DNA from 2 places in the Paenibacillus glufosinatiresistens genome. Region 1 is predicted to be linked to the other one. Evidence: riboswitches for the same ligand, from Rfam matches in the RefSeq annotation. Region 1 holds a riboswitch; the other holds the start of a gene.

Region 1 (15,984 bases):
TTCGTCTCCGGCCACCGACCATCTGCCGGCAGACTTCAGCAGCCGGGGGTGGACCTGCTCCGGCGCTTCCGAGAGAATCAGCCGGATGCGCTTGATCCACTCCTCGAAGGTGGAATAGGAAGCAAAGGCATTGGCGTTCTCAGGACTCAGGTAAAGGAACAGCGGGGTCTCGTACCGTTCCTCCAGATGCCGCAGCGCGGCTTCGACCGGAGTATACTTCTTCCGTTTGCCTTCCCACCCCTCCACGGCGATCCAGGAGCGGCCGGACGAACGCTTCCAATCATGCAGCCGGTCCTCCCGCCGGTAGAACGAACTCACCGGAGCCTTGGACATTCTTCTGACCGTCTCTTCATGCAGCGGATAAAGGACAAGCCGGGCAAAATTCCGGCGCTTCGCCTCTTCGGCGGCTTTCTCCAGCCCGGCATCCTCTGCGTCTTCAAAAGAGTCATAATACACAAGCGTTCCCTTGCGTTTCTCGGCTGGCGGTTCATAGCCGTACGGGACGTGAATCTGCTCTCTTCTCATTCTGCTGCGCCTCCTTCGGATTGTGCGCTTATCATACCTCAGGCAGGCCGGGTCCAAACGGGACGAAGGGTTCTTCTTTTAGTTAATGGCATGAATATGTTTAATTAACCCTGTTAACAACTGATCATTCCCGGTCAGGACCCCGCTCCCTTGTAGCGCTTAACGCCGCTGTTCCAGGCAATCAGACCGATCCCCAGAAAGATCGCTCCCATGACAGGCGTCAGCAGGGCCATCCGCTGCATGCCGTCCCGCTGAAGGAACAGCGAGGCCGGATACACTCCAACAAACGCAAAGGGAAGAATCCAAGTAAGCAGCACCTGAATGGCCCGGTTATAAATGGTTACCGGATAGCGGCCGTAGCCCTGAATGTTGTACATCAGCGGGATGATTCCGGTCGGTGCATCCGAGTAGAAGGAGAGCGACGTTAGCGCGGTATAGATACCGGTATAGATTGCCACGGCGCTGAGAGTCAGCACCAGCAGCGCCGGCAGGGTCCACCACTCCAGCGGAAGCCCCAGCTGCGCCCCGCTGACCGCCATAATAATTAACCCGATTAAAGAACCAAAAAGCGAAGGCGGGTCCACATTCTCCAGGAAGATCTGGAACAGATTATGCGCAGGGCGCGTCAGTATCCGATCCATTTCCCCCTTGACGATATAGCGTTCGCTGAAGTTCCACATATTCACGAAGCAGTTGAATACCCCGTAAGGCACCATGAAGAACCCGTAGACAAAGATGACCTCTCCCCTGCTCCAGCCTGCCAGACTGTCCGTATGCATGAAGACGACGAAGATAAAGATCAAATTCGTCACCTGGAAGAGCAGATCGGACAGCACCTCCACCCAGAAGTCGGCGCGGTAGGTCATCCGGGTCTTCATATAGTTCTTGATATATTCGCTCATAAGTCCGATATAGTACATTCTTGGTCACCCTCCCTGCACGAACAGCCGCCGGCGCGAAGCCTTGTAGAGCGCGATCATGGGCAGCAGCAGAAGAACGAACCACAGCGCCTGGATGCCCAGGACGTTCCAGATGCCCACACCCTTCACCCTGCCTGTGAAGACCGAACCCGGCAGAAATGTAATCGCTTGGAATGGCAGCCACTTCAGGATCGGCGACAGCCAGCCCGGGAACAGGCTGATCGGAATAATCAGACCGGAGAACAGATCGACGACCACCCGCTTCATCCGCATCAACCCTTCATTGTTCTCCACGAAGAAGGCCAGCAGGCCGGTGATCACGTTAAGCTGGGAGTTGATCAGGAAGCTGAAGAAGAGCATGACCAGAAATCCCGCCCAGGCGGCCGGATCGGTCGGCAGGGTCACCGGGAACAGCAGCATGACAATGCCCATGCCGGGAATCATAAAGAGCAGGAAGCGGAAGGCGCCCTCGCCCAGTCCCTGCATCATTTTCACCAGCACATAATTATAGGGGCGGATGAATTGAATAGCGATGCTGCCATCCCGGATGTCCGCCGATATTTCCCGGTCTAGATTATTGAAATAGAATGCCCGGGCCATCCAGGAGACCGCGATATACGTGGACATCTGGGCAGCGCTGAAGCCGCCGAGCGATTGGCCCTCTCCGTAGATCGCCATCCAAGTGAAGTAATTGACGCCGATATTGAGGGAATAGATCAGAATGCCGGTGTAGTAGTTTACCCGATAGGCCAGCATTGTCAGGAACCGGATCCGGATAAAATCGAAGTAAGCCGACAGGTTCAGCGACCGGGCACTGCCCGGCGCCGCGGCTGGAGAGAACGTTCTAGCCATGAGTCCCTCCCGCTGCCGCCTCCGAAACATCCTCGCTCCGCTCAGCAGAGCCGGACTGATAGATGCTGCGGACAATTTCGTCCGTGTTCGTCTCCACGATTTTGATGTCCGTGATATCGGTCTGGCCGACCACACGCACCAGCACATCCGACACGTTCAGCTCCAGCGGCAGCCACACCTTGGCGCCGAGTTCATTGTCTGCCGACCAGTTCACCGGAAGCCCTTCCGTCTTGGCGCGCAGATTCTCCAGCTTGGTTGGCGAGCCGAATTGAAAAATCACCTCGCGTCCGGTGCCCCAGCGCTGCTTCAGATCCTCCAGACCGCCATCATAGATGATGCTGCCGTCATCCAACATGATAACCCGCGAACACAGAGCCTCAATATCCTGCAAGTCATGTGTCGTCAGCAGAATGGTCGTTCCATGCTCCCGGTTCATGTCCTTCAGAAAGTCGCGGATCTCCGATTTGACGACAATATCCAGACCGATCGTCGGCTCGTCCAGGAAAACAATCGACGGATTATGAAGCAGCGCGGCTACCAGCTCGCAGCGCATCCGCTGGCCCAGACTGAGCTTGCGCACCGGACGGTTGAGCAGCTCCTGGAGCTGGAGCCGTTCCACCAATTCGTCCAGACGCTTCTTGTAATCGGCTTCCCCGACGCTGTACACCTTCCGCAAAAGCTGGAACGACTCGATGACCCCGATGTCCCACCAGAGCTGGCTGCGCTGGCCGAATACAACGCCGATATTCTTCACGAAGCGCTCCCGCTCCTCGTAGGGAACAAATCCGCCGACCGTTAGCGTACCCGATGTCGGGACCAGAATGCCGGTCAGCATTTTGATGGTGGTCGACTTGCCGGCCCCGTTCTCGCCGATATAACCGCAGATTTCCCCTTCCGGAATCGTGAAGGAAATATCCTTGACCGCGGCTACCTCGCGGTATTCCCGTTTAAACAAATCAACGAAGGCCCCGGTAAGGCCTTCGCGGTTTTTCTGCACACGGAACGTCTTGCGCAGATTATGAGTTTCGATCGCTGCCATAGGGTACCTCGCTACTCTATCAGTTTCAGTTCAAGCACTCATTATAAAGGAGCCGCTGCGAAATCGCCAGTCTCTGGCGCTTACTGTGCAATGCGGCCTTCAAGAATCTCTTCCGTATCGTCCGCCTTCAGATGGCCGGAGCGCGCAATCTTGGTGCGAAGATACTTCTCGTTAAAAGCGGAGACGTCTCCCCACAGCGGAATCCGCTTGACGGCATTCATACCGGCGTTCTTCAGCGCTTCGAGCTTCTTCGGATTATTCGTAATCAGCGTAACCGGCTTGGTTCGAAGCGCCCGCAGCACCGCAATCGCTCCCGAATAATCCCGGGAATCGTCCGTGAAGCCAAGCGCAAGATTCGCCTCGACCGTATCCATCCCTTCCTCCTGAAGAAGATAGGCCAGCGCCTTGCTGAACAGCCCGATGCCGCGGCCTTCATGATCGGCGAGATAGAATAGCGCTCCTGCCCCGTTCTGCACGATCATCCGCATGGACTGGCGCAGCTGGAACCCGCAGTCGCAGCGCTTGCTTCCAAAGATATCTCCGGTGTGGCAGATGCTGTGCATGCGAATCAGGGCGTCTTCCTGATGCTCGAAATCGCCGTAGACGAGCACGCTGGACTGCTGTCCTTCGGCCAGCCTCATAGCGGGCAGCTTGCCGATCAGCGCCTCCACATCCCGTCCTCCGTCCAAGTCCGCAAGCTCTTCCTCATTCAGATGCACCCAGTTGTACCATTGAAACGTAACGGTGCCGCCGTCCAGATTGACCGGAAGCCGGATAGGTCCGACCAATACTTGAGCGCCGTCTCCGGCAGGAAGCGTCTGTATTTTATCCTTTAGCAGAGCAGCCACTTGAGAATTCGTCATTTTGCGCACCGTCCTTTGTATGCTGTCCGCAGCGGCCTGATCAGCCGGGCGGTTACCTTGTTATTTTAAGTAACTAATTGTAAGTAAGTTTACCATTGTAATATTATATCGTCAAGTTATAATAGTAATTAAATAGTTGTGATTACTTTTGGTAAGTTTTTAAACGGACGTTTAATTTATCCCTAATAGAGGTGATGCGAAGTGAACGATTTTCACATGTGTCCCCGTTTCGAGAAAGCGGTCGATATTCTCAGCAAGCGTTGGGTCGCCCTGATTGTGTTCGTTCTGATTCCCGGACCCCGGCGGTTCGGTGAAATCGAGAGCTGCCTGTCCAACTTGAGCGGCAAGGTCCTCTCCGAGCGCCTGAAGGAACTGGAGCATGAAGGGATTGTGGAACGCCATGTCTATCCCGAAATTCCTGTACGGATTGAATATTCCCTGAGCGCCAAGGGCCAGGCTCTGGCTCCCATTCTGGGGGAAATCGGCAGTTGGTCTTCCGAGTGGATTGAGCTGGAAGCGAATGCCCGTTGAAGCGCCTCCTTCTTGGCGGAAGTACGAAATCTGCGAGAACCGCCGCCCCTTGCCAGCGTCGGCTGGACGGGGGCGGCGGGTACATAGAAAGCTTGAATAGCGTAGCCTGTTCAAACCAAGCAACCTTATAAGATCGGTATGTATAATCAGATATTACATTTTTTTCTAATTTTATATTGAAAAGCCCGCTTGTTTATTGTAATTTATTCATAGGGAATCTTTGGAGGCCCAACTATAGGAGAGGCGGTAGAAAGAATGGAATCGATGTGCATGGAAATGATGATGGGTATGTGTATGGACGACATGATGGCCAAGATGAACACCATGAAGATGTGTATGGAGAAGATGTCCTCCATGAAGATGATGGACGGAATGAACATGGACATGATGATGAAGAAAATGCAGGACTGCGATGAAATGATGACGATGTGCATGACGATGATGCGCAATCAGATGGAGATGTCCAAGTAAGAATTTCAAGCGCCGCCCGTTCCCGCTGTCCGGGAATGGCGAACGCACGGCAGTCAGGCAGAGCAGACAACTGCATGCCTTTTTTATTTGTTCTCAGCAACCTATTGAATCCGGAAATACTCGTTCTGAATGCATCTGGCCAGCTGGATGCGCTCCAGTTTCAGCTCCCAAATCTCTTCTTTCCACCGGCACTGCTCCTGCTCTTCTCCCTCGTCCCGCAGCTTCTGATACAATTCGGCCAGCATCAGGTTAATCTCGTCAAAACGGACCCACCATTCCCGAATGCTCCGGCGGCTTCGTTCGTTAGCCGGCACGCTGGACAGGGTCTTCATCTGTTCCAGCAAGTCGTTCTGCCACTCCCTGTCGCCGAGCGCGGCGGCATAATTATAGAGATCCAAATAATCGTCCATCGTCATGATAACCGGCTCCTTGTTTCTTTATTACCGAGTATTATACTAGGTATTTAAGGAAAAGCAAGAGGCATTCCATCCCCGGGCCTTCCTCGAATGGATTCATTCCCGGCACTGCGGGTAAAATAATCTGTAGGATCAGGAAAGGACGTGGGCGATAATGGCAAAAGAAATCCAGCAAATTACCCAATGGCTTGAAGAACGCATGGGCCGAACCATTGCAATCGACAAAAGAGAGCAGGACGATCTGGATTCGGTCCAGATTGAACTAAGCGGCGTCGATTACCGGGACGCGGAGGCGCAGGGCGTCATTGACGATTACCTCGACAGCGCCTTTATTCTCCGCGGACTGGGCAGCACTCTCAACGCAGAAGGCGAACGGGTTCCGCTGCCCACTTCCAGTTATGAAATCGCCGTACCCGGCCTTTCCGTCCGCCCGGAAGGGGACTCTCTCGTTCTTCATACCGAGCGGGCTGAATACACCCTGTCGCCGTTTGGCGAATAGGCGCTCTCTACCCGGGATCCAATATACGGACAGACGGCTTCGCCGCTCTCCATAACGCGAACAGCCCGCTTGCTGCGGCCCCGAAAGGGGCACAGCAAGCGGGCTGTTCATTCTGCACGGCAGCAGCGCGTAATCTCGAGAGCAGACGATCGGACATCAGGCAGGCTAAGCCTTGACTGCCTGGAGATCAGGCCCGGTCCGCTGCCTCATCTTCTCCGATAATCCGGACTTCCGTCTCCAGCTCTACGCCGAATTTCTCCAGTACGGTGGCTCTCACGTGATGAATCAAGGAAATATAATCTCCGGCCGTAGCATTCTCGGCATTCACAATGAAGCCGGCATGCTTGCGCGAGACTTCCGCCCCGCCGATCCGCGTTCCCTGAAGTCCGCTCTCCTGGATAAGCTGTCCGGCATACCGGCCCGGCGGCCGTTTGAACACGCTGCCGCAGGACGGGTATTCGAGCGGCTGCTTCGACTCCCGCAGCTCGGTCAAATGGTCCATCTTCTCCCGGATATCCGCCCGGTCTCCTTCTTTCAGCGCAAACCGCGCTTCCAGCACCAGATAACCGCCCTCAGCGAAGATGCTGGAGCGGTAGCCCCAGGACAGCGCCTCCCCCCCCAGCTTCACCAGCTTGCCTTCCGGGTTCACCGCAAGGGCGCTGTGCAGCACGTCGGCGATTTCTCCGCCATAGGCTCCGGCGTTCATATAGAGGGCGCCTCCGACCGTTCCCGGGATGCCGCAGGCAAATTCGAGTCCGGTCAGACCCAGCTCCAGCGCGCGGCGGGATACATCAATAATCCGGGCGCCGCACTGGGCCACGAGCCATTCGCCGTCCTGTTCGATCCGGTCCAGACCTGCCGTATAGAGAACAATGCCCCGGACTCCGCCGTCGCGAATGATGACGTTCGAGCCGTTGCCAAGCACCGTCAGGGGGACGCCGTTCCTGGCCGCGTAAGCCGCGATGGCGCAGAACTCCTCATAATCGGCGGGAATCGCCAGAAGATCCGCGACCCCTCCCATCCGGGTGAACACATATTCCTTGAGGGATTCCCGGCTGCGGACGGTTCCCTTTGGAACCAGGGCCGCAAGCTCCTCCTGCATTTGCTCTATCGTCATGGAACTATACTCCTTTGTACGTTGTCGGTCGTATTTAAGCAACCCCAACTGTATCAACGAACAGGCTTTCTTGTCAATGACCGCGCGTATCGGCGGAGACGCGCACAGCAAAAGACCGCTGTTCTTCGCCAGGCGAGTCGGCAGTCTCTGTCGTCCTTAATGCTATAAGGGGGATCGGGCCGTTTGGCAGAGATCGATGCGGCCCGGCTGAGATCAGTCTTCAGGCTGCGGCCGGCAATAGGCCTCCCGTCTGCGGCTGCGCTCCTTCTCGCTGATCCGCGGACACGTATAGCAGTAAGAACCGCCTTCCGTGTTGAAATACTGGCAGCATTTATTGCGCATCTGGACGTACTTGCCGGGTTCATCCAGAGCTTCGATGAGCCGGACGGGAACGTCGAACGGATTCTTCGCCATGCCAAAGAGCGAACCCGGGAGCTTCTTCAGCACTTCATAGTCGGCCCGGAGCCGGGCCGCGACGGCCGGATCGCTTGCCGGACCGGTCAGCAGATCGGCGTAGTAATTGAACCGCGAGGGCAGCTGGCCCCACAGTTCTCCCGGAGCGAGGCCTGTCGCGGCCGACAAGCGGCCGATGACCGGCAGCAGCGTATCCCGGTAGAAACGGGTACAGGCTTCCTCCAGCCAGGCTCTCCGCAGCTCCGGCCCTTCCGGCGCGGCAGTACTCTCCTTGCCCGACCAGACAAAGGCCGTCCGGCAGTAGCCCGCAGCGGGAATCAGATGCAGTTCCAGCTCATTCAGGGAAAAATCAGGCATCCGGCCATGGTATAAGGCAGCATATTGAAGTCCAAGCGCCGCTACCGAGCAGGCGGAAGCGGTGTAGGCGCCCACGGCCTTGGGATCCAGCGCTTTCATCAAAGGGGTATAGGCGCAGACAAAGGCCGCCATCCCTTCGGCCGTAGCGAGCGCCGCCAGCGGAACGGAATGAACGGAACCGGCTGGCGCGTCCAGGTGAATATCCAGATGATCGGCGAGACCTTGCCAGAGTTCATGCCGGTCCCGAAGTGGAGCTTCCTCGCCCTCCGTCCAGGTCGATTGGTTCGTCTTCGTCATTGTTAATCCGCCTCCTTCCTCTTTTTACACGCCCGAAGCCTGTCGCATCGCCAGTTCATACGGCAGACAGAGCGGCAGCCCGGTCCGCGGATCGGTCACAATGTCGGCTTCGATGCCGAATACTTCGCGCAGCACATCCGGCGTCATGACGACTTCCGGAGATCCTTCGCTGACCACGCTGCCCGATTTGATCGCCACCATGTGCTGAGCATAGCGGGAGGCGTGGTTCAGGTCATGGACGACCATGATAATGGTCCGTCCTTCGCGTTCGTTCAGACGCTGAAGCAGCTGCAGCACTTCCAGCTGGTGCGCCATGTCAAGGAAGGTCGTTGGCTCGTCCAGGAACAGGATTTCGGTCTGCTGGGCCAAGGCCATTGCGATCCACGCCCGCTGACGCTGTCCTCCCGAGAGACGGTCAATCGGCCGGTCCGCAAATGCGGTCATGCCGGTCACTTCGATCGCTTCGGCGACAATTGCCCGGTCTTCCGCCGTCATGGCGCCGAAGCCTTTCTGATGCGGGTAGCGTCCGTAGCTGACCAGCTCGGATACGGTCAGTCCGTCGGGAGCCGTTGGATTCTGCGGCAGAATGGCGAGCTGGCGCGCAACCTCTTTGGTGGACTGGCTGTGAATCGACTTGCCGTCCAGCATGACGCTCCCGCTCTTGGGCTTCATCAGTCTCGCCATTGTCTTAAGAATGGTAGACTTGCCGGACCCGTTCGCGCCGACCAGCGCAGTAATTTGCCCTGTCGGAATCGACAGGTTCAAGTCGCTTACAATCAAGGTATCGGCATAACCGATGGACAGCTCCCGGGCGTTCAGACGTTCCCGCATGGTTCAACACTCCTCAGCTCAACGTATAGAATTCAGGCCTTCGCACGGGCCAGCAAATACAGGAAATACGGGGCGCCGATGACGGCGACGACGACGCCGGCGGGAATCTCCGCCGGCTGCATGATCCAGCGGCCGATTGTATCGGCCGCGAGCAGCAGCAGCGACCCGGTCAGCGCCGAGGCTGGCAGCAGAATCTGGTGCCGCGGGCCGACCAGACGCCGCGCCAGATGCGGCGCAATGAGGCCCACAAAGCCGATTCCGCCGCTGACGGCGACGCAGGCGCCGGCTAGCGCCACGGCGGCCCCCATCAGCAGCAGCCGCTCCCGGCCCACGGCGACGCCGATGCCGGATGCCGCAGCGTCGCCCAGATTCAGCGCGTTCAGTACGCGCGCTTTCAGGAAGATGAGCGGCAGCAGAACGCCTGCCCAAGGCAGCAGCGCCCAGACAAAGGGCCAGCCTCCGCCCCAGATCTTCCCTGCGATCCAGGTCGCGACAAAGGCATAATTCTGCGGATTCAGCTTCAAGGCCCATACGATCTGAACCGCATTGATTCCCGCCGTCAGGGCAATGCCCGAGAGAATCAGCCGGGTCGGCGCGGCGCCTTCTCCCTTCCGGTACGCCAGCAGATAGATGAGCGCCGCCGCAGCGGCCGCACCTCCGAGCGCCAGGGCCGGGAGCACATAGACCGGAGCGGCCGTGACCGCCGGGAAGTAGGAGATGAACAGGATCACCGCCAGGCCCGCCCCGGCCGTTATGCCCAGGGTAGCGGGTTCGGCCAGGGCATTCCGCGCCAGGCTCTGCAGCACGCAGCCGGATACCGCGAAGCCTGCGCCCACCAGAATGGCAACGGTTATTCGCGGCAGGCGGAAATCGAACAGGATCAGATGCTGTTGGGGACTCCCCTTTCCGGCCAGCGTGCGCAGCACATCCGGTGCCGACAGCTTCATATAGCCGGTATTCATGCCGAGAACCGCTACAACGGCAACGAGGAGGGCCAGAACCGCCACCACCGCCATTCCGCCCGCTCCGCCGCCTGCCCGTACAGGTCTTCTTCTCATCGGGCGCTCCCCCTCTCCCTGCGCGCAAGGACGAAGAAGAAGGGAACACCGATCAGCGCGATCAACGCGCCGACCGGCGTCTCATAAGGGGGACTGACCAGCCGGGCCGCTGTGTCGGCCGCGACAAGCAGCAGCGCGCCCAGCACAGCCGAACACGGGATAATCCAGCGGTAATCCAGCCCCACCAGGAAGCGTACCAGATGCGGAACAATCAGTCCGAGAAAAGCAACCGGCCCCACTGCGGCAACCGCGGTGCCGGCCAGAATGGTCACAATGGCCAGGCCGATGGCCTGAACCAGCCCGGTTCTTTGACCGAGGCCGCTGGCTACGTCGCTTCCCAGGCTGAGCACGGTAACCGGGCGGGCCATCAGCAGGGCTGCGACGAGACCGCCGACAGACCAAGGCGCCATAAGGCGCAGCTGATCCCAGGTCGCTCCGGCAACGCCGCCGGCATACCAGAAGGCCAAGTCCTGGCTCAGATTGAACATCAGGGCGATGCCTTGGCTGACAGCGGACAGCAGAGCGCTTACCGCCGCTCCGGCGAGCGTCAGCCGAAGAGGCGTCAGACCGCTGAAGGATAGCGAACCGACGCCGAAGACGACTAGAGCCGCCACGGCCGCCCCGGCAAAGGAGAACAGCATCAGCTCCCAGAAGCTCACCGACGGCAGGAACGCGAAGGCCGCAGCCATCGCCGCGCCTCCTCCGGCATTCAGCCCCAGCAGGCCGGAATCGGCCAGCGGGTTACGAGTCATGCCCTGCATCATGGCGCCCGCGACGGCCAGGCATGCGCCCACGAGAGCGCCGGCGATCGTGCGCGGCAGCCGGATTTCACGGATCACGACATGGGTCTGAAGCTCCGGCTGATAGCGAAGCAGCGCCTGCATGACCGTGCCAAGATCGATGTCTACCGCTCCCGCAGCGATGGAGACCGCCATGGCCAGGAGCAGCGCGAGGAATCCGAACGCAAGAATGAACCAAGCAAAGCGGGGTCTGGAGCGCAGGTCCGGTCTGGCCGTAGATGATGTATGGGGGATGGATGCGGAATTGTGAACCATTCGGCCTGCTCCTTTTGATAATGATAACCAATATCAGTAGCTACATTATCGCAAATCCGAGACGGTTGTACAAGACAGGCGCACAGGTTGCCAAAAAAGAACAGGCACCGGTTCGCCCGGTGCCTGCCTGCAAGGTTCTATTTGACCAGAAACTTAAGAACGTCGTCGATTACTTGGGAACCGGCCGTCGGTCCGTTGTAGAGCCAGCTGCTGGACGCTTCCAGTTCATAGACATGCCCGGCCTTGACGGCAGGGATGCCCTTCCAGATCGCACTGTTCAGCACATCGGAGCCCTCGGTCTTATCGCTGTTGACAAGGAAAAGATGATCGGCCTTGAGTTCCGCAAGCTTCTCCAGCGTCACGGGATTCCAACTGGCCCGGTTCGCTTCGGGAATATCCGTGACCAGGTTCGGAGGCGTGAGCCCCAGATCACGGTACAGGACCGAACCGCTCGACTGTGTCTCATCCACCAGGTAGAAATTCTTCTGAACCAGCCAGACCACTGCCGCCGACTGGCCGGATACCGCCTTTGCCAGCTTGGCCTTGGCATCCGCAGCCTTCCGGTCATATTCTGCTATGGCTGCTTCCGCCTGCCCGCTTCTGCCGAGAAGACCGCCGATCGTTGTCAGCGCCTTGCGCCAGTCTTTGCCCGTCTCGTCGCCAAGCACATAGGTTGGCGCTACTTTGCTGTACTGGTCGTACAGACCGTTCTGCACAGCCGATTCCGATCCGATGAGGATAAGGTCGGGCGCGAAGCTGATCACCGCCTCCAGCGGCAGATCATAGCTGATCGTCGGGACACCGGACAGCTTGTCGGATAAGTAGTCCTGGACGCCGTTCGGAACGGACCACTGAGCTACCGGTGTGACCCCCAGTGTAACCAGGTAGTCTTCCAGGTAGGAGGCCAGCACCTTTTGCGGGTTCGCCGGAATCTTCACTTCGTGCCCCATGGCATCGGTCACCGTCTTCCCGGCCGATTGCGGTTCGGCCGACGCAGCGGTTGCCGGTGGCGGGCTCTCGGCCGGGGCCGGGCTGCTGGCGGAGCCGTTATTGGAATTGCCGCAGGCGGAAGCCAGCAGCGCAATCATCAGGACACCGGCCAGAGCTGCAGACCGGGATTTACGGGAACGCGTAAACTTGAACATTTATTTTCCTCCTAAAAATCAACCTGTCTCATTATCATTACAAATGATATTGATTATCATTATCTCTGTCAAGAGAGACAAAAAAAGCGCCCGGGGAACCGGGCGCCAAGCTTTTACTTATGAAGATGGAAAGGAACGGTTGCAACGACGACATCCTTCTGGTTCATGAGGTACGTACGGATGAGGATACTCGTCTGGTTATGCAGGGCCGCCTGCCACCAATGCTTGGTGATAAACTGCGGAATCAGAATGGTGATGTGGTCGGTTGCCGATGTCTTCCATTCGACGGTGTCAATAAATTTCAGCAGCGGCCGGATGATGCTCCGGTAACGGGAACGCAGCACAATCAGTCGGACGCCCGGATTCCACTCCTCCCACTTCTGTTCCATCTTGTGAATCTCTTCTTCATCGAAGCCAATGTAGACAGCCACCACGTTGTCGGTCAGCGATTTGGCATAGCTGATGGAATGCAGGACGGCCCGGGTAACGCCGGAGACCGGAACAATGACGGTGCTTCCCTTAATGCAGGGTTTATCTTTATCCAGCTGGATGCGCAGCTCGTCGGCCGTGTTCTGATAATGCCGATGGATGCGCATGAAGATGAACATGACGATCGGCAGGAAGAGGAATGCCATCCATACATTGGCGAACTTCGTAATGATGAAGATCAGCGTAATGGTCAGCGTCGTCAGCATCCCGATGGTATTGATAATAAATTTGGTTCTCCAGCCGCTCGGCTTGAGCCGGTACCAGCGAATCATCATGCCCAGCTGGGACAGGGTGAACGGAATGAATACGCCGACGGCATACAGCGGAATCAGATTCTCGGTATGGCCGTGGAAGGCTGCCACCAGGAGCGCCGACAGCACGCCCAGGAAGATAATGCCGTTGGAGAAGCCCAGACGGTCGCCGCGAATCATGAAAGCGTGAGGCAGGTATTTATCCTTGGCCAGCATGAACGACAGCAGCGGGAAGGCCGAATAGGCGGTATTGGCCGCAAGGAACAGGATAACGGCGGTCAGTCCCTGAATGATAAAGTAGATGCCGCCGCGGCCGAAGGTCGATTCGGCGATCTGGGAGACGACGGTCGCCTTCTCGTTCGGCGTGATGCCGTACCAGTAAGCGAGCAGCGTAATGCCGGTAAACATGAAGCCCAGCAGCACGCCCATCATCATCAGGGTCTTGGCTGCGTTCTTCTCGGAAGGCGCCTTAAAGTTCGGGATGGCATTGGATACCGCCTCTACCCCGGTCAGAGCCGAACAGCCGGAACTGAATGCCTTCAGCAGCAGGAACAGGCTGACATTCGATACGGCGGTGCCAATCTCCGGAACAGCGGCGTGGGAGCCCTGGGTCATATATTTCACAACGCCGGAGAGAATCAGCACAACGATGGCAACCACGAACAGATAGACCGGAATGGCGATGAAGGAGGCCGATTCCGTTACTCCGCGCAAGTTGATAATGGTCAGAATCAGAATGACGGTTACCGCAATGCCTACGCTGTGATTGTGCAGACTCGGAAAAGCGGAGGTGATGGCATCGGTGCCTGCCGATGCGCTGACCGCAACCGTCAGGATGTAATCGACCAGCAGCGAGCCGCCGGCGAGCAGGCCGGTAGATACGCCAAGGTTGTTCTTGGCGACGATATAAGCGCCGCCTCCCTGCGGGTAAGCGTAAATCGTCTGGCGATAGGATAAGATCAATATTGCCAGCAACGCCAAAACTGCCAGGGCAATCGGGAGGGAATACCAAATCGCCGTAAAGCCGGCGGCGACCAGAACGAGCAGGATTTGCTCGGTGCCGTAAGCGACGGACGACAGGGCGTCCGACGACAAGACCGCAAGTGCTTTTACTTTGGTCAGTTTCTCCTGTTCGAGTTCGGTCGACTTTCGCGGCCGCCCGATCAGCAGACGTTTTACTTTGCTTACCATATGGGTTCGGTTCCTCTCTTTGGGTGAGTTGAAACGGCTATGCCGTGCGCTGTTTTCAGAAGCGAATTTTCATAAATAAAGGCACGAAAACAGGCATGCGGAAATGAGCCGCATGCCTGGGCATGGTTCATCATTCCACAGCAGCTTACGAGGTTAGCTGGCGGATTCGGACTGTGGAAGCCCTACGGCGCGGACCAAGCGGCCCAGCGTCGATTCACCCCTTTGACCCCAACAGCGGTCAGTTGGTTCCCCCGTTTTTCCTTGGAAAATTCAGCGCATATTCAACTTCTCACAAGGTCTAATATTAGAATAAAAAACCATCCGCCGTAAAGCGGTGAAAAAAATGAAAATAGAATGAAAAACAAGCTGTTTCCGTCAAAACCTCAAGAAGTTCGTTTTTTCTCTTTCATTCTCTTCTATTATCCCTGTTGCCCTTACTTTTATGTTCATTTGCGTACATTTTATTAACGGATGCTGCCGTCCTCTTGCCCGGCATTGTCTTCTTCGCCCTTTCTGCCCGCCCACAGCAGCAGCACGATCAGAATCTGGGCAATCAGCGCAAGCAGCGGGACGGTGATAAAGCCGAGAAAATCAAGGGAATCCTGCGTACACGGAACCCCAACCGTGCAGGAGAATACGCGCCCGAAGGCCGGTATCTTCTGCTCGGCATAGTGATAAATCGAGATCGCACCGCCGATGAAGCTGAGCGGCAGCGCGTAAGGAATGATCTTCCGGTCGTTGCGGTAGGTGGCAATTCCGAGCAAAATGACATGCGGATACATGAAGATCCGCTGGAACCAGCAGAGCCTGCAGGGCTCGTAATGCAACACCTCGCTTAGGTACAAGCTGCCCGCCGTGGCGACGACGGCAACCAGCCAGGCCAGATACAGGCAGTTGCGGCGCAGGAAACGTACCGCCCCGCCCATTACGGATTGGCCTTGGCTGCCGCCTTGTCAATCTCTGCGGCAACGGCGCTGTAATTAAAGGGGTCTTTTGTCTTTACTCCATTAATAAACAAGGAAGGCGTATTTGTAACATTGAACTTCTCTGCGGTCTTGTTGTCCCTTTCCAGCTCCTTGCGGTAGGTGGCATTCTCGATATCCTTGGCCAGCCGGTCGTAATCAATCTCCAGCTTCTCTTTCTGGGCCAGACTGACCAGATAGTCCTTGGTTGCCCACTCGGTCTGTTCATCTCCCTGGCTTGCATAGACGGCATCATAGAACTTCCAGAAGGCATCCGGGTTCTGATGATAGACCGACAGGGCGGCAAGCGAAGCCGTCTCGGAATCGGGGCCGACGAACGACATATTGACGAAGTAGAACGCAGCTTTGCCGGTATCAATGGCGTCCTGTACGATCTTCGGCTTCACGGTATTCGTGAAATCGGCGCAAGCTGGACATTTAAAATCTCCGAATTCCACCAGCTTCACCGGCGCATCGGCTTGTCCCAGCCGCGGCAGCTCGCTGTAGTTGAATTCCGGGTCCTGTCTGGACCAGAGCGCCAGAGCCGCGATCACGGCGATGACGACGACAGCTGTGAAGATCAGCATAATCCGGTTCCGGCGTTTGGCCCGTTCCTGTTCGGCGCGGCGCTGTTCCTTCTTGCTTGCAGCCTTGGCTGCTGTCTTGGACGATTGCTTATTCAAGTGGCATAAGTCCTTTCT
Region 2 (15,984 bases), on a different contig from region 1:
TAAGCTATAATTTGGGCATTCATATTCAATGTTTTTTTGGTCAACTGTATTCTCATAGTACATCATGAGGTTTATTCTTTTAGCACTCAAAACATTAACCTCTTGATATCTAAATGCAATTTTGAAGTTAGCTTTTGTGTCCATGAGTATCTTATCCCAGTTGGTATTTTTCTTATCATTAACTAAAATATCTTCTGAATATTTTAGACACTCGTAAAAAAATATTAGACTAAATCGATATGTCCATTGTTCTTGGATCCACTCCAATGTATCCTTATTTATCTTTTCCCCATTATTCTTTAGTACATATTCTTCCAATAATAATTTTATGTCATCAGTTATTGCACTTGTAAGCAGCTCATAACCAAATCGTCCTCCACTTCGGGCTACATCATTTATTCGAATATCTGAACGATAAAAACGTTCAGTTTTTAAAGGGTTTTACGCCAGTTGACATAGGCATAAGCATAGGACAAATATCAGGGAAGTCTTCCCTATCATTTTTTAGTAACTGTCAAAATTGTTTTATGCAATTTGAGTGTTTCCATAATACGTTCTTTCTAATGTGTCGATCAACTGTCTGGAAGGTATCAACATTATTATAGTAAAGCTCTTTATTAAATTGAGTTGAATTATAAAAATCATCAATAGATATTTTTTTCTTTTGTGTGTCGAAAGAAAATAAAGTATTAGATTCGACGCCTCGATCAGCGGCTCCGGTTACAGCGGCAGCGCATGCTTCAGCTCGTGCTCCTGCTTCTCCGGAAGCGCCCTGGCGCAGCAATTTGCAACCGGCTACGTCGGCCAGCGGCAGTGCCATGCTTCTGTCTAATACTTTCTGGTCCAATTCTTTTTGGACAATCTCTTGATGTCTCAGTCTACTTCTTATTTTTTAGTGCCTCACGATTTTCATTAAGAAGGCCTCGTAGAATCAACAACTCCGGCCTTATACTTTATTTTCTTCGCAAAATAAGAAAAACACGGTTTTCTTATTTTTTAAATACCTCCACATAGTTTACACACTATTTTCAGATACTATGAGACTATCTGTTAAGCTGGAGATGAACAAGATGATGAAGAAAATTGGCATTAAGAAAGCGGATTTAATTCTTATCACATGTATTTTGCTAATAGCCCTGACTCTTTTAGGAGTAGAGTTGCTTAGAAAGGACCAGCCCAATACCGGTACTTATGCAAGTATACGTATAGATAATAAACTATATAAAGAGGTAGAACTCACGGATGAGCCCCAAATTATCAAGATTCAAACAAAAAGAGGATACGATATACTCAAAGTTCATGATAGAGGGATCGAAGTAATTGAATCGGACTGCCCGCAAAAAATCTGTTTTAGCTTTGGTTTAATATCAAGACCAAGACAATCTATCATTTGCCTACCTCTGCGAATGATTGTTGAAGTGAAGCCTAATTCAACTGATGATATAGATGCGATCCTATAACTTTCTTAAATAAAAAACAAACTATTCCATAAGCACATATATTGGGCTAAACGTAGAATCAGAGATCTATGTTTAGCTTTTTATTTACCTGTTATAATGAGCTCAGGTTATCTCAAATAAAAAAGGAACGGATTTTGTATGACTACGCACATCGTTGAATTGTTAGCTGAAAGTGGGTATTTCGCCATTATCTTAAGTCTGGTTTTAAATATATTAATAAGCATTTTTGCATTCATCCCTAGTGTATTTCTCACAGGAGCTAACATCACCTTGTTCGGTTTTCTCAACGGAATGATGATTTCCTTTTTCGGAGAAGTGCTCGGGGCAATTGTTAGCTTTGTTCTCTATCGCAGGGGGTTCTTGTCCTTAATACGAGGTATAAAAAATGAGAATAAATATTTGAAGAGACTTCAACAAACTTCTGGTTATGAAGCATTCTTTCTTATTCTTGCTTTAAGAATACTCCCGTTTATCCCTTCAGGATTGGTTAATATATCGAGTTCCGTTAGTCGTGTTAGCTGGGTCACTTTTGGATTAGCAACTATGCTTGGAAAGCTGCCAGCTCTGATTATAGAGGCTTATTCTATTCAGCAATTGCTGATTCTCAGCAAGGAATATCTCAGTGTGGCTTTGATTTTAGTAAGTATCGTACTCATTCTAATCATCTTCACGGTTAGTAAAAGAAGACACACTAAGTACAGGGACTAATAAATTATTAGTTAACAACGCTGAGATAGCCCTTTTTATACTTATCATGAGAATCCATCGCATGTACCTTATCCTACTTCCAATAAAAATAATCCTCAAACAAGCTTAACGGAATTAGAATAGCCTATTCAAATAAAAAGATCGCCTCTCTAATTAGAGGCGATCTTCATTACTCCACATGTAGAAAACTTTCTATTAACGGCTCACCATTTCAGAATAGCTGTTTTCACTGACTACACGGCGAGCTGTTACATATCGCTCCTTATAATACGCCTCTGACAAGCTGCTGATTCTTACGCCCTTACTGCTGGAAGAGTGAGCGAACTTGTTATCACCTACGTAAATGCCCGCATGCGAAACTCCAGAACCAAATGTGTTAAAAAAGACGAGGTCACCCTCACGTAAATCATCTTTGGCTACAGGAATGCCAGTTTTAGCCTGCGATTGAGAAGTGCGCGGAAGGTCATCTACATTGAACTTCTTAAGTACATATAGAATAAATCCGGAACAATCAAAGCCTGAAGTTGTGGTTCCTCCATAAAGATAAGGGGTTCCTACGACCCGATTCACAACACTGTCCAAGGTTACCTCGCTAGCATATGTACCTGGTGCTGCAGAAGCAAATATAAATGAGGCTGCCAACATGGATACGATGACTTTCTTCAGAAACTTGTTCTCCCTTCAATGCCTACGGAGTTAGCTGAGGATTCGGTTAAAGGTTCCCTATATTCCCTTTCATGCAAGAATAATTCACCCAAAAAATGGTTCCCCCGTTTTCAACGCTGAAATTCGGCAACTTATTAATATTTTGTAACTATTAACACTTTAATAGATAGTAGGCCACCTGTCAATCCTTCTAAAAATTTAACTATCAACGTATTTTCTACGTACTTTCTTCATTGTTTCTCCATATTTTTGCTTTATAATAACCACTCAATATCATTCTTTGTCTGAAACAATAGTAACGTTTTTGTAATATATTTCAATATCTTTGGTGTATATAAAAAGACGAGTAGTTACTTCCTCCTCGTCTTCTAATCCCGTATATGTCGTTTAATTGATATTACGTTTTCGATTACGATACCTGTGTTTGTTCCAAAGCCGATCCCAGAGATTCTTCAATTCCCATCATCATTTTATAATGGGCATGATGATGTGTAACCACAAATATCTTTTCAAATACCCGTAAGTACTTGCTGACTGTATCCATCGGGTGCTCGATATACAAATCATCTCCTGCAAAGTGAGAACCATCATTGGCCCAGGAGATTAAGGATTTACATATGACCTTCTCATCCTCCTCGAATCTATCAATAATGTCCTGATCGCTGTAATTACCATAGATTTTAAAATAATTTTCAATGATTCTACGAATCAAATTCTGAACGGTGATGGAAGAGCTGTGATTGGCTGACTTTAATTCCTGCCACATTAACTCATACGAGCTTTTAATCGGGTTGCTGTTATACGGGGTTGATTCGGTTACATCATTCCATTTTCGGATAATCCAAAATGTCTCATCCGCCATCCTAGCGCCATTTTTGGGCCGGTTTTTTGAAAACGTAATTTCCTTGTGAAAATAGACATTATGCGTTAGAAGAAACAACTGAATGATATTACTTTCTTCGTTGCGTACATCTTCTATAAGTTTGGAAATCAGATTGCTTACGATAAACAATACGTTACTGTCCAAGCTTGAAATGGTGTCATCAATCACAACAACTTTATTCTCCGTAATTAAATCACTGTTATTGCTACCGTTTAATAAGTGCATAAAATAAAGAAAGGTAACAAACGTTTTCTCGCCTTCACTTAATGTTTGATTAACGTCCTCACCATTTGATCGGATTAACCGATAATTTCCTTGACTTTGTGTATGAGCGAATTTGAAATTAGTAAAATGATAGGCCCTCAGTAACCGATTCATTTCGTTTACAGAGGGGATTACACTCGTAATCTGAGCCTCCAGCCTGTGAATTTCGGATTCTAATGCGACTCTTTCATTCTTCTTTTGAGCTAATGTTGCAGAAAGGTTGTCGATTGCTCGTCCTGTTCTATAATCTATACGAACATATTTCTCATGATTTTGCTGATTCTCACTCCAGATAAAATCCCAAATCTGGGTTATCAATTTATTCCCTTCATCCACTCGGTTCTCTATAAAAGTATTATGCTGCTGAATTTGTTCATTCGCTCGGACGATTTCTTCATTGATCACATCGACGAAAGCCGCAATAGTTAACAGTTCGATTGGATGACTGGGATGAGTTTGCTTCTGCTGGAACAAGTCCAAATTATGTGCATTTTTCGAAAGGATCAGTTCATATTGTTGCGAAATGAGATCGAGATTCAAATATGTATTTTTCTTGTCGGTCAATAATAACTCTTGCACTTGATTTTCAAGATAATGATAACACCGTTTATAGTGTTCAACTTGATCTTGGAGTTCAATCATCTCTTTTTCGTAATGTTCATTAAAGTAATCATTGAGTTTTTCAGTAAATCCCTCAGGAAGTTGTTGTTGGCAAAAGGGGCACACTCCTTCCGCTTCAGAAACATGTGTATGTCCTTGTTTAACCCAGTCACTAATCGCTAGCTTGGATATAAGAACAGCAATATCGACTTCCTGTTTACCGATAATAGGGGTCTGAATAATCCGGTGATTGCATACCGCAGACAGATGCTCTATTTTAATCTTTTCAAGAAGGGGTAGCTTCTCATTTGAACCATTAAACAATTTCTGTACACGCGCTTGGAGGTCTGCTAGAGCACATATTAGTCCGCCTGTCGGTGCTTGCTTACATCTTTTCATAAAGTTTATTCTATTGTTTCTTAAACCCGAAAAGGCCACTGAAAAGATATCGTCATATTTCCGCTTTAATTTCCAACAATCGTCGGTAAACTCATCATCGTTTTGTTTAGACTCTTTTTGTTTGACCTCTAGATTAGAACTTAACCGACGAATTTCCTCAACTACTTTATCAACTAAGTCTTTTTTGTCTCGGATGGTTTGTTTAATCTCTGTTGATTCTCTTCCCAAAGTAAAGATACCTTTGATATCTGAATCTTGGTGGAAATTTTCTTCGACAAACTTTTGGTTATACACCACTGTTTTTAATGGCTGGGAAACCCAGGATATCCTACTATCAGCATAAAGTTCAATTTGTTTAAGAACATTAGATAAGGTTGTTTTCCCGCTACCATTCGATCCGTAAAAATAGTTAATTTTTTTCAGGTCACTGTAAAGTACACCCTCACTACTATAGGTAGCCACATTTCTTACGGCAATCTCCCTAATCATACTTTGATCCCCCTTGTAATGCTATTCCCCTGTATTCCTCATGTCTTTTGCGGAAAATCTAATACTATTATATCATTCATCCATTGATTCCATCGGTAATTCCCGTCAATTTTTGCAAAGATATTCCTCTATTTATTTAAAAAAAGCAGCCTCCAGGGGCTGCTTTTTTTCATCTTCGTTTACTTCGCTTTTAACTCATCACCGGTTACCCATTTGTGATTTCTTACTGGCTCTCCGCCTGTTGTCGGGGTATAGTCAACCATGTATACGGTTATTTGCTCACCTGTATCTACAGTTGCGGTAGCCCCCTTCATACCAGGCATATGATCAACGTTAAGCACCACTTCTGTGCCAGGCGCATAAAGCTGGTCTCCTGCATCTTTTAAATCTTGCTGAATAACCCATTTATGATTGGTAACCGGATCTCCTCCGGTAGTGGGTGTATACGATACCGCGTAGACATTAGTGTCATAAGCCCCTACAATGGTTGCGGTAGCTCCCTTCATCCCGGCCATGTGTCCCTCGGTAATAATGACTTGATCGCCGACCTTATACTCCGGATTAGCGGCTTCTTTTAATCCTTCAGGCACTTCACTTGTCATATTCTCATGTTCCATCTCTGAATGATTCATGCTGGATGCAGCGTTATTGGGTGTATTGGACGCTTCATTTCCGTTATTTGCGGTATTTCCACAGCCACTGATGACGACCACCAGCGCTGTAGCTAAAATGAACAAACCTTTTTTCATATTAATAACACTCCTTCATAGGTGAATTGTGAAATTTATGCAGACTAACGCGTATGCATTATCGTCTCCAACGAAACAGATTTCATACCATTGACGTGGGAAGCCGGCTGATTACGGGCTCAAGAGCAATCGTCTTACAATGGTTGTACATAAAGGCTCGCTTTTTTGTATGATCAAGCCGGCAGATTCCACATTCTTTAACGTATACCGGTTAATGTTGGCCCCGCTGATACGAACTGTAAGGGGATTAAGCAGATCCATTAGCTTCCCAACCATTGGATGCTCACTCCTCATGTGTTCTAACAGCCTGATCTCCCCTTCTTTATTACACACTCGCTTCATTTCTCTCATGCCCTGAACCGGATCGGGGACAGAACAAAACACACAAGTCGCTACTATGTAGTCGAATGTCTGATCTTCAAAAGTTAAATTTTGAGCATCCATCTCCATTAAAGTAACGTCGATCTTCAGTTCCTTTGCACGTTGTTCGGCATATTGTAGCATCTTTGGGCTAAAATCAATCCCGGTTAAGCGAACAGTGGGTGGATAATAGGAAAGATTAGCACCTGTTCCTATGCCTACCTCGAGTACATTCCCACTTAGGCCGCTTAACAGTTCTTTGCGCCAACTCCTCATCATTTTTCCATCCACACGATGAAAAAGCGGAGCTATTCGGTCATATCGTCTCTTAATCGTTTGAGTGTCCCTACCCATCCATACTCTCCTTATACCCTTTCCTGTTCCTTTTGACATCAGATGAGCAAGGGAAACATAACAACCTTGCTCATCTGATTCATTTAAAGTCAAATGTTAAGTTAAGCGATCATCTTACGGCAAACCTCCGCACATCGGAAACAGGCCTCAGCACATTTCTGGCAATGAGCCGAATGATGGTGTTTACTGCATTCATTACCACAACGTTCACAAGCATCAGCACACAGTCTGCACAGCTCCGTGGAATAGGTGCTGTGTTGAGTCAAGGCCTGAGCAGTAAAGGCACAAATATCCGCACACTCTCGGTCGAGACGGATGCAATCCTTCATCATATCAACGGATTCTTCCTCCAAACAAGATTTGTAGCAGTAATTGCAAGCCTGCATACAACGTAGACATTCATCAATGCACTCCTGTAATTGTTCTTGTGTCATGAAATAAACTTCTCCTTTCAGTGTTTGAATGAGGTGTAGCTATCTTCAATTAACCTGAAAGTATGAAGATTTGATGTGGTTTTTGTGAAAAAATTGAGTTTTGCAATTTTGCGAATAAAAAGTCTTTGTCTCAATGTTTTTTTCGAGCTTTATAAATCCTTAAAGAAACGAAACTCAATAACCCGATAAAAACAAAACATGTTACCAATTTTATGATCCCACTTGCTTGTATTATGGGACTTTGAAAGGATACCGCGGATATCGTCATGCAACTTATACCCATTCCGATCAAAAGAACAGCAATTAGCCATTCCACTTTTTTCATTAGCCTGCCTCCTAACGTCATGGCTGCTGGTAAAACTGAATTTCAAACCGTGTGCCTTTGTCTACTTCACTTGTTACTGTAATTTGCCCGCCCTGCAGTTCAACCAGTTTTTTCACTATGGACAGTCCTAAGCCCGTTCCTCCATATTGGCGTGATCTAGACTTTTCTACACGATAAAAGCGTTCAAAAATGTATGGGATTTCGTCTTTTGGAATGCCAATCCCTGAATCCTCCACGACCAGGAGAAAAGCACTGCTGGTATATGAGAGAGAGACGTTAATTTCGCCTTTTTCGGTATAACGGACTGCATTCTCCAAAAGATTAAGGATTATTTGCTCCATCCGCTTTTTATCTCCGCGAATCTTTTTCATCATACCGTTTTCCTTGTATTTCAGGATAAGGCTTTTTTCTCTTGCCTTGAGCTCCACTTTTCGCACCGCCTGCTGCGTTAAATCAGACATATTCACCCAGTCCAGCTCAAGATTAATCTTCCCTTCTTCCATTTTCGATAAATCAAAAAGGTCCTCAACTAAGTGCTGCAAACGTAACGCTTCGTCATGAATGATTCCCAGATACTTGTTTTTCTCCTCTACGGTTTCATAAAGTTCCTGTTGGAGAACCTGAGAATAGCCCTCCAAATAGGTGATCGGTGTCCGGAGTTCATGAGAAATATTAGCGAAAAACTCTTGCCTTGTATCCCGATATCGCTGAAGATCCACAGCAAGATCGTTGATTGCATGCGCCAAGCTGCCCATTTCATCATTGCTGTTAATATCAAGACGTGTTTCCAAGTCCCCTGCAGCGATCTTCCGTGTGGCCTGTTGCATTTTAAGTAAAGGCCGGGATAAATACTGGGCTATTATCCATGTAATACCGAGAGCCAATAAAAAAGCGCCAATCCCTGACAAGATCAAAAGATTACGGACCGCAAGTAATGACTGTTCCATTTTCTCGGTGGAAGACATGACATAAAGGGCGGAGGCCGCTACGTCTTTCACATAGATTGGTTGTCCGGAAACAAAGTAACGAATTCCGGAAGGTTCAGTATATAAGAAATTGACTTTCTTTCCTGCAAAGATTCTTTCCAGATCCGAGCTTCGAATTATCTTTCGATCGGAAGAGTCATGCGTTCCTGAGTGTAGAATTACCTCACTATTGGCATTGACGTTAAAAATACTGACGTTCGAGAATTCTGCAAAAGTTTTCATCATTTCACCAGAAGTACTATCCGATTGGGCCATGACCGCAAAATGAGAACCCAATTCCTCATTCTCCGTACGCATCCGATCGATATAAAAATTTGTGAATAAACGGTCTATAGTAAAGCCCAGAAACACCAATACGATTAGAAACACCGTGATAATAACAAATCCTAATTTTAAGCCGATACGGTTATTTTTCATTGGCATCTCCCGGAACATAAAACTTATAGCCAACCCCCCATACCGTTTGGATCGGGTTATATTTCAAGCCGGCCAAATGCATCTTTTCTCTGATGTTTTTGATATGCGTATCGACGACTCTGAACTCACCTTCAAAATCATAGCCCCATAGCCGTTCCACTAATTCTTCTCTTGTAAATGCTTTTTGGATATTCTGCGCAAAAGACACCAATAAATCGAATTCCTTTTGAGTAAATTCTACATATTCATCACAAATCCGGACTTCACGGGCTTCAGGTATGATTACAAGATCTGGATAATGAAGCATGCGCGACGGTTGAGGAATTACCTCCTGGTTCATCACTGATCTACGAATCAGCGAGAAAATTCGAGCCAGTAATTCTTCTGAATCGAATGGCTTGGTCAAGTAATCATCCGCTCCGATACCCAAACCTTTTATCTTATCTTTAGTCTCAGTTCGCGCTGACAGGAATAATACCGGCGTTTTCACAAGTTCTCTGATACGCTTACAGATTTGCCAACCATCCATATCGGGCAACATAACATCTAGAATAATGACATCAAAGGAATGGGCTTGGACCAGCGCCAAGGCTTCTTGCCCCGTGGATGCTTCTTTAATCGCAAAACCTTCTTTCATTAAATAAATCCGCAGCAAATTTCTCATATTCCATTCATCATCTACAATTAATACCTGGAGTTTCGACACTGAACATTCACCTCAAATTTATCTGTTTTTTTAATATTACAAAATTAATGTGTTGAAAATGTGTAGATGTGTGAACGGTTCAACATTAGAATGCCGTAAGCGACACACGCTTACGGCATATTCTGTCCATCTATTTTTTAAAACTCTGCAGTTCTTTGCTAATTCGCTCATTTTCAGCTTTCAGATCGACCAACTGGTCATGCAGGCTTTCAGCTGCAACACGATGATTTGGGGAGCCGTGAGAGTGTCCCCCTTTCATTGTAAACATCATAACAATCATCATGAAAGGACATACCAGCACGAATAATGTAGACCATTCCATTTGAAATCCTCCTATGAAAGTTCCTTTAATTTATATTTTTATTTTAAAATTTGAGTATGTGGAATGTATGTTGAAAGCATGCGTGAATCGTGAACTTTTCTATTTTACAGAAAAAACGATAAGCAATTGAAGAAGTGAAATCTTCTTCATATCTACATCATTTCAACATATTCTTATGGCATAATTTACCTAAATCTGATAAAAACTTGTGCCAAAGGGAGTGAGTTGTATGCTGATGGTTAAACGGATCGTACTAAAGGAGATGGTCATTTGAACTTGAACGCCTTTTTTTCGGAACTCCTTCTTCTGTGTCTCCTTTTGCTCATTCTATTGACAGCTATTGTGGTATTCATGGGAATAGCCCGGCTATTTACATTAACCGCTTTCTCCACAACTTCACCTATTTTAACTGAAGACCAGCCCATTCAACCACAGCAACACTCCAATGAGGGACTAAAAGACAATCCTATTACTCAAGCGTATGTAAAGCGTCATTTTTTTAATGATCAAAACGATTTGAAAACCAATCGCTAAAGGTACATAAGGAGGAAAACAACGATGGTTATCCGGCAAGCAGCAGTGGATATCGGCAATGACTCATTAAAAGCTTACTTCGAAAAATTAGAGAACGAGCTCCTTATTCCCAACGTTATCGCCGAAATCGGTCTTTCCCGAAACATAGTGGAGCTTGAGAAACACCCATTGGATGGGCTTCATGTTGAGATCATTTCTGACGCATTGAAACGGGGACAAGGTGTTTATGCGGTAGGTCATCTCGCCGGCGGATATGATCATAACGACGAATTGACTACGATTAGTGATAAATCAGAAGCCGACCAGCCCATTGTAATGTTGTTAACCGCGTTAGCTTATGATGCTGCAATGGCTTCTCCAAATCAAAATGGCGTTACTGAAGTGACTTATTATTTATCCACGGGACTTCCACTAAGTGAAGCAAAACGTGGTAAACGCAAGCTTTTCAAACAAAAACTGAAATCGGGTACTCATGAGGTCCGTTTCCATATTACGCCGACCATTGGTGGTAGAACAATACGCATTCATTTTGAAGAAGTACTGGTCAATATTGAAGGACATGTTGCTTTGATTGATTTAACGACTCATGATGACGGTTCGGTTCGCAATGAAGAACTCACTCATATGAACGTATTAATTAACGATATTGGCGGACTATCGACTGATGCGGCAATCATTTTAGAGGATGGAGCAGTAGACAATATCCATTCGGACGGAATCAAAGAAGGAGTCTCTCCTTATTTGGATGAAATCATGGATCGCGTATACACAGAAACGGGGTACCGTTTCATAAATCGTCAGCAGCTCATTGAAGTCATAACCACTGAGAATGAAGAAGAACGGTATCACGTTTGGTTTCGAGGTAAACGTACCGGTATTCAGTCCATTGTCGATGAAGTGCTGATGAAAATCGCTCGTGAGGAGTATAAACTGATCCGGAGCACGTGGAACAAGGTCCCCAGTATTCGAGTTTCGTATCAAATTGGCGGTGGATCTTTGCTTTTAAGACCGTACATCGAGAGAATCAACGAGCTTGAGGAAGATTATCCGCTGCGGTTTGTCAGTACAAAAGATTCAATTTGGATGATCGCTAGAGCGTATTTCAAATTACTGAAAGTGTACCTGAAAGTTAAGAATGAGCAATACACCGCCAATTAGGGAACAAGACATGGAGATTTCCAGATCGCAGGCAGTGGAGCACAAGCTAACGATTCATCTACCCGAACACACTTCCCAGAGAGTTATTGACTTTCTTGTTGACCTGGAGCATTTGGATAAGTCCCTTTTTCAAAGTAAAATCGCAGCTATATTCATCGAATCCATTGAACGATCCATAGCTGTGACAAAGCCGAGTGTGACGATTACACTACCGGAGTATCTTGGAAAAGACCACCTGGAATGGATTCAACATCCCTTCACCAAGCAGCTATTAACCAGTTGGTTGCTACAGCTTATCAAAGATGTTCCTGATGCTGTAACTCGAAGTCATTCCAGCTGCAATATAACAAATGAAGTGACGGTAAACCAGGGTGCACACCCCCCATCCAGTGATTCTTCTGTACTAGAATGTGCAGAACTAGAATTTGCAGAAAAAACCGCCCCTGATAAAAGCGGCACGAATACACCCCCTTTTCAGATCACAAATCCGTATCATGCCAAGTTAGTGGGGTTCTTTTTAGATGGTGAATGAAGCAGAGGGTGCAAGAACTTACTAAAGTTCTTACACCCTCTTCACTTTTTATGGGGGAATATTTATGAATCACTCTTTTATTCAGGTTTATTCCCTTCAGAGGAACTCGGCGTGTAGGTGGACTTGTAATCCGTATAGATCAATTTCTGAACCATTCCTCCCGCTGCATGATGAAGCTCATGACAGTGAATCAACCAGTTACCAGGATTGTCTGCTTTGAAGATCAAAACAACCTTTTCCCCTGGTTTGACCAGCACGGTATCTTTCATAATCGTACCACTGACCAGTTCCCCATTTCGCTCGATCACTTGAGCAAAATGGCCATGGATATGAATGGGATGGTCTACTGTATCATCATTTTGAAGCGTCAATTTAACATAATCCCCCGTCTTGACCTGAAGCGCAGGAAGATCCTTGAACACCTGATCATTGATCGTGTACTGTTGCTCATTCCCATTCATTTTAGAATTTAAAATGGCGGTATACTCCACATCAAAAGAACTGACCGTTCGCAGATCCGTATTTACCTGTTTTCCATATTGAAGCAAATTGAAAACCGGTATATTTTCATGCTGGATCTTGCTGATTACTCCATTACTTCCTGCGACTTTTACCGGGATCACCAACTGATCGTTATACAAATTATTGTCATGTGCATCCAGCGTAAAGTCTTCGTTAGTCTTGATGGTCATTTCTATATCGTACCGTTCTCCTGGCGCCACCGTAACCATTTGGTTATTCAGTACTCCTGGTTCAGCTATATCCTGACCATCTGAGCTGACAACTTTAAATTCTCCGGGAATATGAATGGCGTGCGAGCGATACCCGGCATTTATCAAACGTAAGCGAACCGTATCCCCTACCTTGGTCGTCAAGGGATCGATTAAAGAACCCGATTTCCCATTAACCGTGTAAATGTTATACATCGTGGCCATCATCTCTTCTTCGCTCATCGCTTGAGATGAAGAGCCATGAGCGCTGTGGCTGGAGGTTTCCTGCTCTTCCATCCATTCGTCTAAGAGGAGAGTCACATCTTGATCCGGTTTAGGCTCTGATTTGGGTTCCACGATCAGTGCGCCGTAAAGTCCTTTGTCTACTTGCTTGGAGCTTTCCTGATGAGAATGATACCAGTAGGTTCCCGGTATATCGGCCGAGAAGCGGTATGTGAAGGTTTCTCCAGGGTTCACTGCCTCCTGTGTCACCCCGGGAACGCCATCCGCCTCTGAGGTGACCGGGTACCCGTGCCAGTGAATGGATACCGGCTCCTCCAGTTCATTCTTCAAGGTAACAACCACAAAATCCCCTTGTGTGACTCTAATTTCCTGCCCTGGAACGGTGCCATTAAATGTCCATAGAGGCAGCGTTATCCCTTCAGCAATGGTCAAAGTACGGTTCATGGCTGTGAGAGAAAACCCTTTTACCGGCTGGCCCTCTTTTGGTTCCAGCGCCGTAGGCTCACTTGAAGGGGCAGTCGTGTTTTCTGGCCCTGGAGTAACGGGCGATGTCGGTGTAGGTACGATAGCAGTCGGAGTGGAACTTGGTACAGGTGTTTCCTCCTCCGTTACATTTGTAGATGTGCCATGCGCACTATGATCCATGGATGACATATCATCCGTAGCTTGGGGAGCCATGACGGTTGAGCTCTGACCAGCTGCAGAGGTTCCATTCATATAAAGGCCGGCTGCCGTTCCACCAAGAATCAATGCAATGAAAAGCAACCATACCAAACTTCTGTTGCTCAATCTGTCTTCCTCCTATTCAAAGATAGATGATTTAAAAAAGCAGCATTCGGTCAATAAAGACGAACGCTGCTCCGTTCCCGCTTAAATTACATCATGCCCATGCCGCCGCTGCTGCTGCTTCCGCTCATGCCACTGCTTCCACTCATGCCGCCCATGTTCATATCCATATCGTCCATCATACCTCCAGAACCGCTCATACCGCCGGACGACCCCATATTCATGTTGGATTGTGACTGCATACCGTTCATATACTGCTGCTGCATCATCATCATATCTTGCTGAAGCTGATTCATGCGCTGCATCACTTCATTCATCTGGTCCATGTTGACCGTCCCATTGACCGTTCCATTCACCGTCCCGCTCATATTCCCCATCGTACCTGTCGCGTTTGCAGTACCGTTTACATGCACACTATGTTGATCATTTGTAGAAGATGCTGCAGTCGGATTTGTTACATTGAGCAGTACTACAGAAATGATAAGTCCGAAAAACGAAAATACCGCCAGTTTTAACCAACCACTACTTTTCATTATTGTCATTCCTCCAAATTTGCTAGAAGTTGTAGTTCCTTTTTGCCCCCGGCTCTCGCTGATATAGCCAACTGTTTTTTTTACCATCTCATAGACAGTAAAAATGAGCCCGGCTGAAAGCAAGATCAGTAAAACGGCCATGTACAGATTGCCAAATGAACCTAGAACATTCATTTCCTTTTCCTCCCGTTTAACGGCTTCGGCCATACGATCGCAAGAAATACTGCTCCGGCAATAATCATTGGCATTGTTAGAAGAAGCAACGCAGTGGTGACGATATGAATGGTATACAGTTTTCCCTGTTGATCATGGTGGCCCTCATGCTGGCTGTTCCCATTCCCCGCTCCTGCTGCCATCCCTTCGTATGTAAACAGATCAGGGATCGTAGCCTTGGATAAACTTTCGCTCTTCATCATATCGGCCATAGATGCGTCCATTTGAGCTGCATTCTCCGTGCGGTTTCCCCAGGATAGGGCAACCACGAGCACCGAAATGACAGCAAAAACGGCGGTGAGTTGCCAGAACGGCATTTTCTGCTTTTTAAACATGGTTTTACACCTTTCTTCTGCACCGTACGTACACTCCAGCCGCTATACTTATAGACAATAACGGAAAGGCAAAAGCGATGCTCTGGTTCATTAGACTGTGTATGTTTGTGTCCTCTTTCACTTGCATCGACAGCCCCATCAGAGAGGAATCCATGGCCTTCATCATGCCCATCATAAACTGCATCACCTCTTGTTCTGTCGGTCCAAACCTGAACATGGAAATGAGTATGGCGGCAAGAGCGAAGAAGAACGAGGTGGTTACAAACCAGATGAATAGCTTGAACCACTTTTTTTGCATCCACATGATAAAGGCCCTCTCTCCCTTGAGCAATCATTATTTAGGTTTTGCAGCCCTTTTTTTAGGCCATGTTAGCGCATGGGTTTTCATGTAAATGTGCCAGATCACGCTTGCTACAGCCAGATAAGTCAGTTTTTCATGAATCCAAAGTGAAAACGCGGTAGCTGCATGATTGCTGTCCATAAAGAGCCAAATAATCGCACCGGTAATGATGAAGATGAGTGTTGTGATGAAGGTGAACAGTCCATACCCGGATGGTCCGAACACAAGCCAAGGCTTTTTGGTTTTATCCCGGCGAAGAATGCGGATGATCTCGTACATCATCATAATGAAAGTGAGCAGTACATACACGATAGCCGCTATCCGGTGTACGATATCCGCCATCGCGATATCATATTGCATCAACCAGCCATACTTGGCTCCAGCCATAGCGATTCCACTAAGGGCCAGTACCGAGAATACCAGCGCCCAGAGCCAATGGAGGATAAAATCAAACTTCATAAACGATCACCTGCGATTC

What was found. Region 1 has a riboswitch for cyclic di-AMP ahead of RBI05_RS06390 (APC family permease). Riboswitches for the same ligand answer to the same signal wherever they lie in the genome.
Region 2: another riboswitch for cyclic di-AMP. It lies ahead of RBI05_RS10970 (C40 family peptidase); the one in region 1 lies ahead of RBI05_RS06390 (APC family permease).

Annotation. Positions count from the first base shown of each region.
Region 1 is NZ_JAVFHT010000003.1:310,528-326,511, reverse strand. It holds gene RBI05_RS06465 (hypothetical protein) at 1-525, opposite strand, end outside; gene RBI05_RS06460 (ABC transporter permease) at 660-1,445, opposite strand; gene RBI05_RS06455 (ABC transporter permease) at 1,452-2,297, opposite strand; gene RBI05_RS06450 (ABC transporter ATP-binding protein) at 2,290-3,336, opposite strand; gene RBI05_RS06445 (GTP cyclohydrolase II) at 3,417-4,199, opposite strand; gene RBI05_RS06440 (winged helix-turn-helix transcriptional regulator) at 4,401-4,730, shown strand; gene RBI05_RS06435 (hypothetical protein) at 4,986-5,201, shown strand; gene RBI05_RS06430 (hypothetical protein) at 5,303-5,617, opposite strand; gene RBI05_RS06425 (hypothetical protein) at 5,772-6,116, shown strand; gene murB (UDP-N-acetylmuramate dehydrogenase) at 6,304-7,233, opposite strand; gene RBI05_RS06415 ((2Fe-2S)-binding protein) at 7,447-8,301, opposite strand; gene RBI05_RS06410 (ABC transporter ATP-binding protein) at 8,326-9,132, opposite strand; gene RBI05_RS06405 (FecCD family ABC transporter permease) at 9,165-10,190, opposite strand; gene RBI05_RS06400 (FecCD family ABC transporter permease) at 10,187-11,245, opposite strand; gene RBI05_RS06395 (ABC transporter substrate-binding protein) at 11,383-12,390, opposite strand; gene RBI05_RS06390 (APC family permease) at 12,504-14,321, opposite strand; cyclic di-AMP (ydaO/yuaA leader) riboswitch at 14,449-14,607, opposite strand; gene RBI05_RS06385 (disulfide oxidoreductase) at 14,786-15,247, opposite strand; gene RBI05_RS06380 (DsbA family protein) at 15,247-15,966, opposite strand.
Region 2 is NZ_JAVFHT010000008.1:71,365-87,348, forward strand. It holds gene RBI05_RS10955 (hypothetical protein) at 515-820, opposite strand; gene RBI05_RS10960 (NusG domain II-containing protein) at 1,071-1,460, shown strand; gene RBI05_RS10965 (TVP38/TMEM64 family protein) at 1,599-2,168, shown strand; gene RBI05_RS10970 (C40 family peptidase) at 2,364-2,834, opposite strand; cyclic di-AMP (ydaO/yuaA leader) riboswitch at 2,839-2,973, opposite strand; gene RBI05_RS10975 (AAA family ATPase) at 3,244-5,469, opposite strand; gene RBI05_RS10980 (YdhK family protein) at 5,649-6,218, opposite strand; gene RBI05_RS10985 (class I SAM-dependent methyltransferase) at 6,330-6,932, opposite strand; gene RBI05_RS10990 (four-helix bundle copper-binding protein) at 7,034-7,366, opposite strand; gene RBI05_RS10995 (sensor histidine kinase) at 7,709-9,094, opposite strand; gene RBI05_RS11000 (response regulator transcription factor) at 9,084-9,800, opposite strand; gene RBI05_RS11005 (DUF2933 domain-containing protein) at 9,931-10,122, opposite strand; gene RBI05_RS11010 (hypothetical protein) at 10,393-10,656, shown strand; gene RBI05_RS11015 (ParM/StbA family protein) at 10,681-11,814, shown strand; gene RBI05_RS11020 (hypothetical protein) at 11,825-12,346, shown strand; gene RBI05_RS11025 (multicopper oxidase domain-containing protein) at 12,424-14,088, opposite strand; gene RBI05_RS11030 (hypothetical protein) at 14,175-14,792, opposite strand; gene RBI05_RS11035 (hypothetical protein) at 14,789-15,166, opposite strand; gene RBI05_RS11040 (hypothetical protein) at 15,171-15,470, opposite strand; gene RBI05_RS11045 (cytochrome b/b6 domain-containing protein) at 15,501-15,965, opposite strand.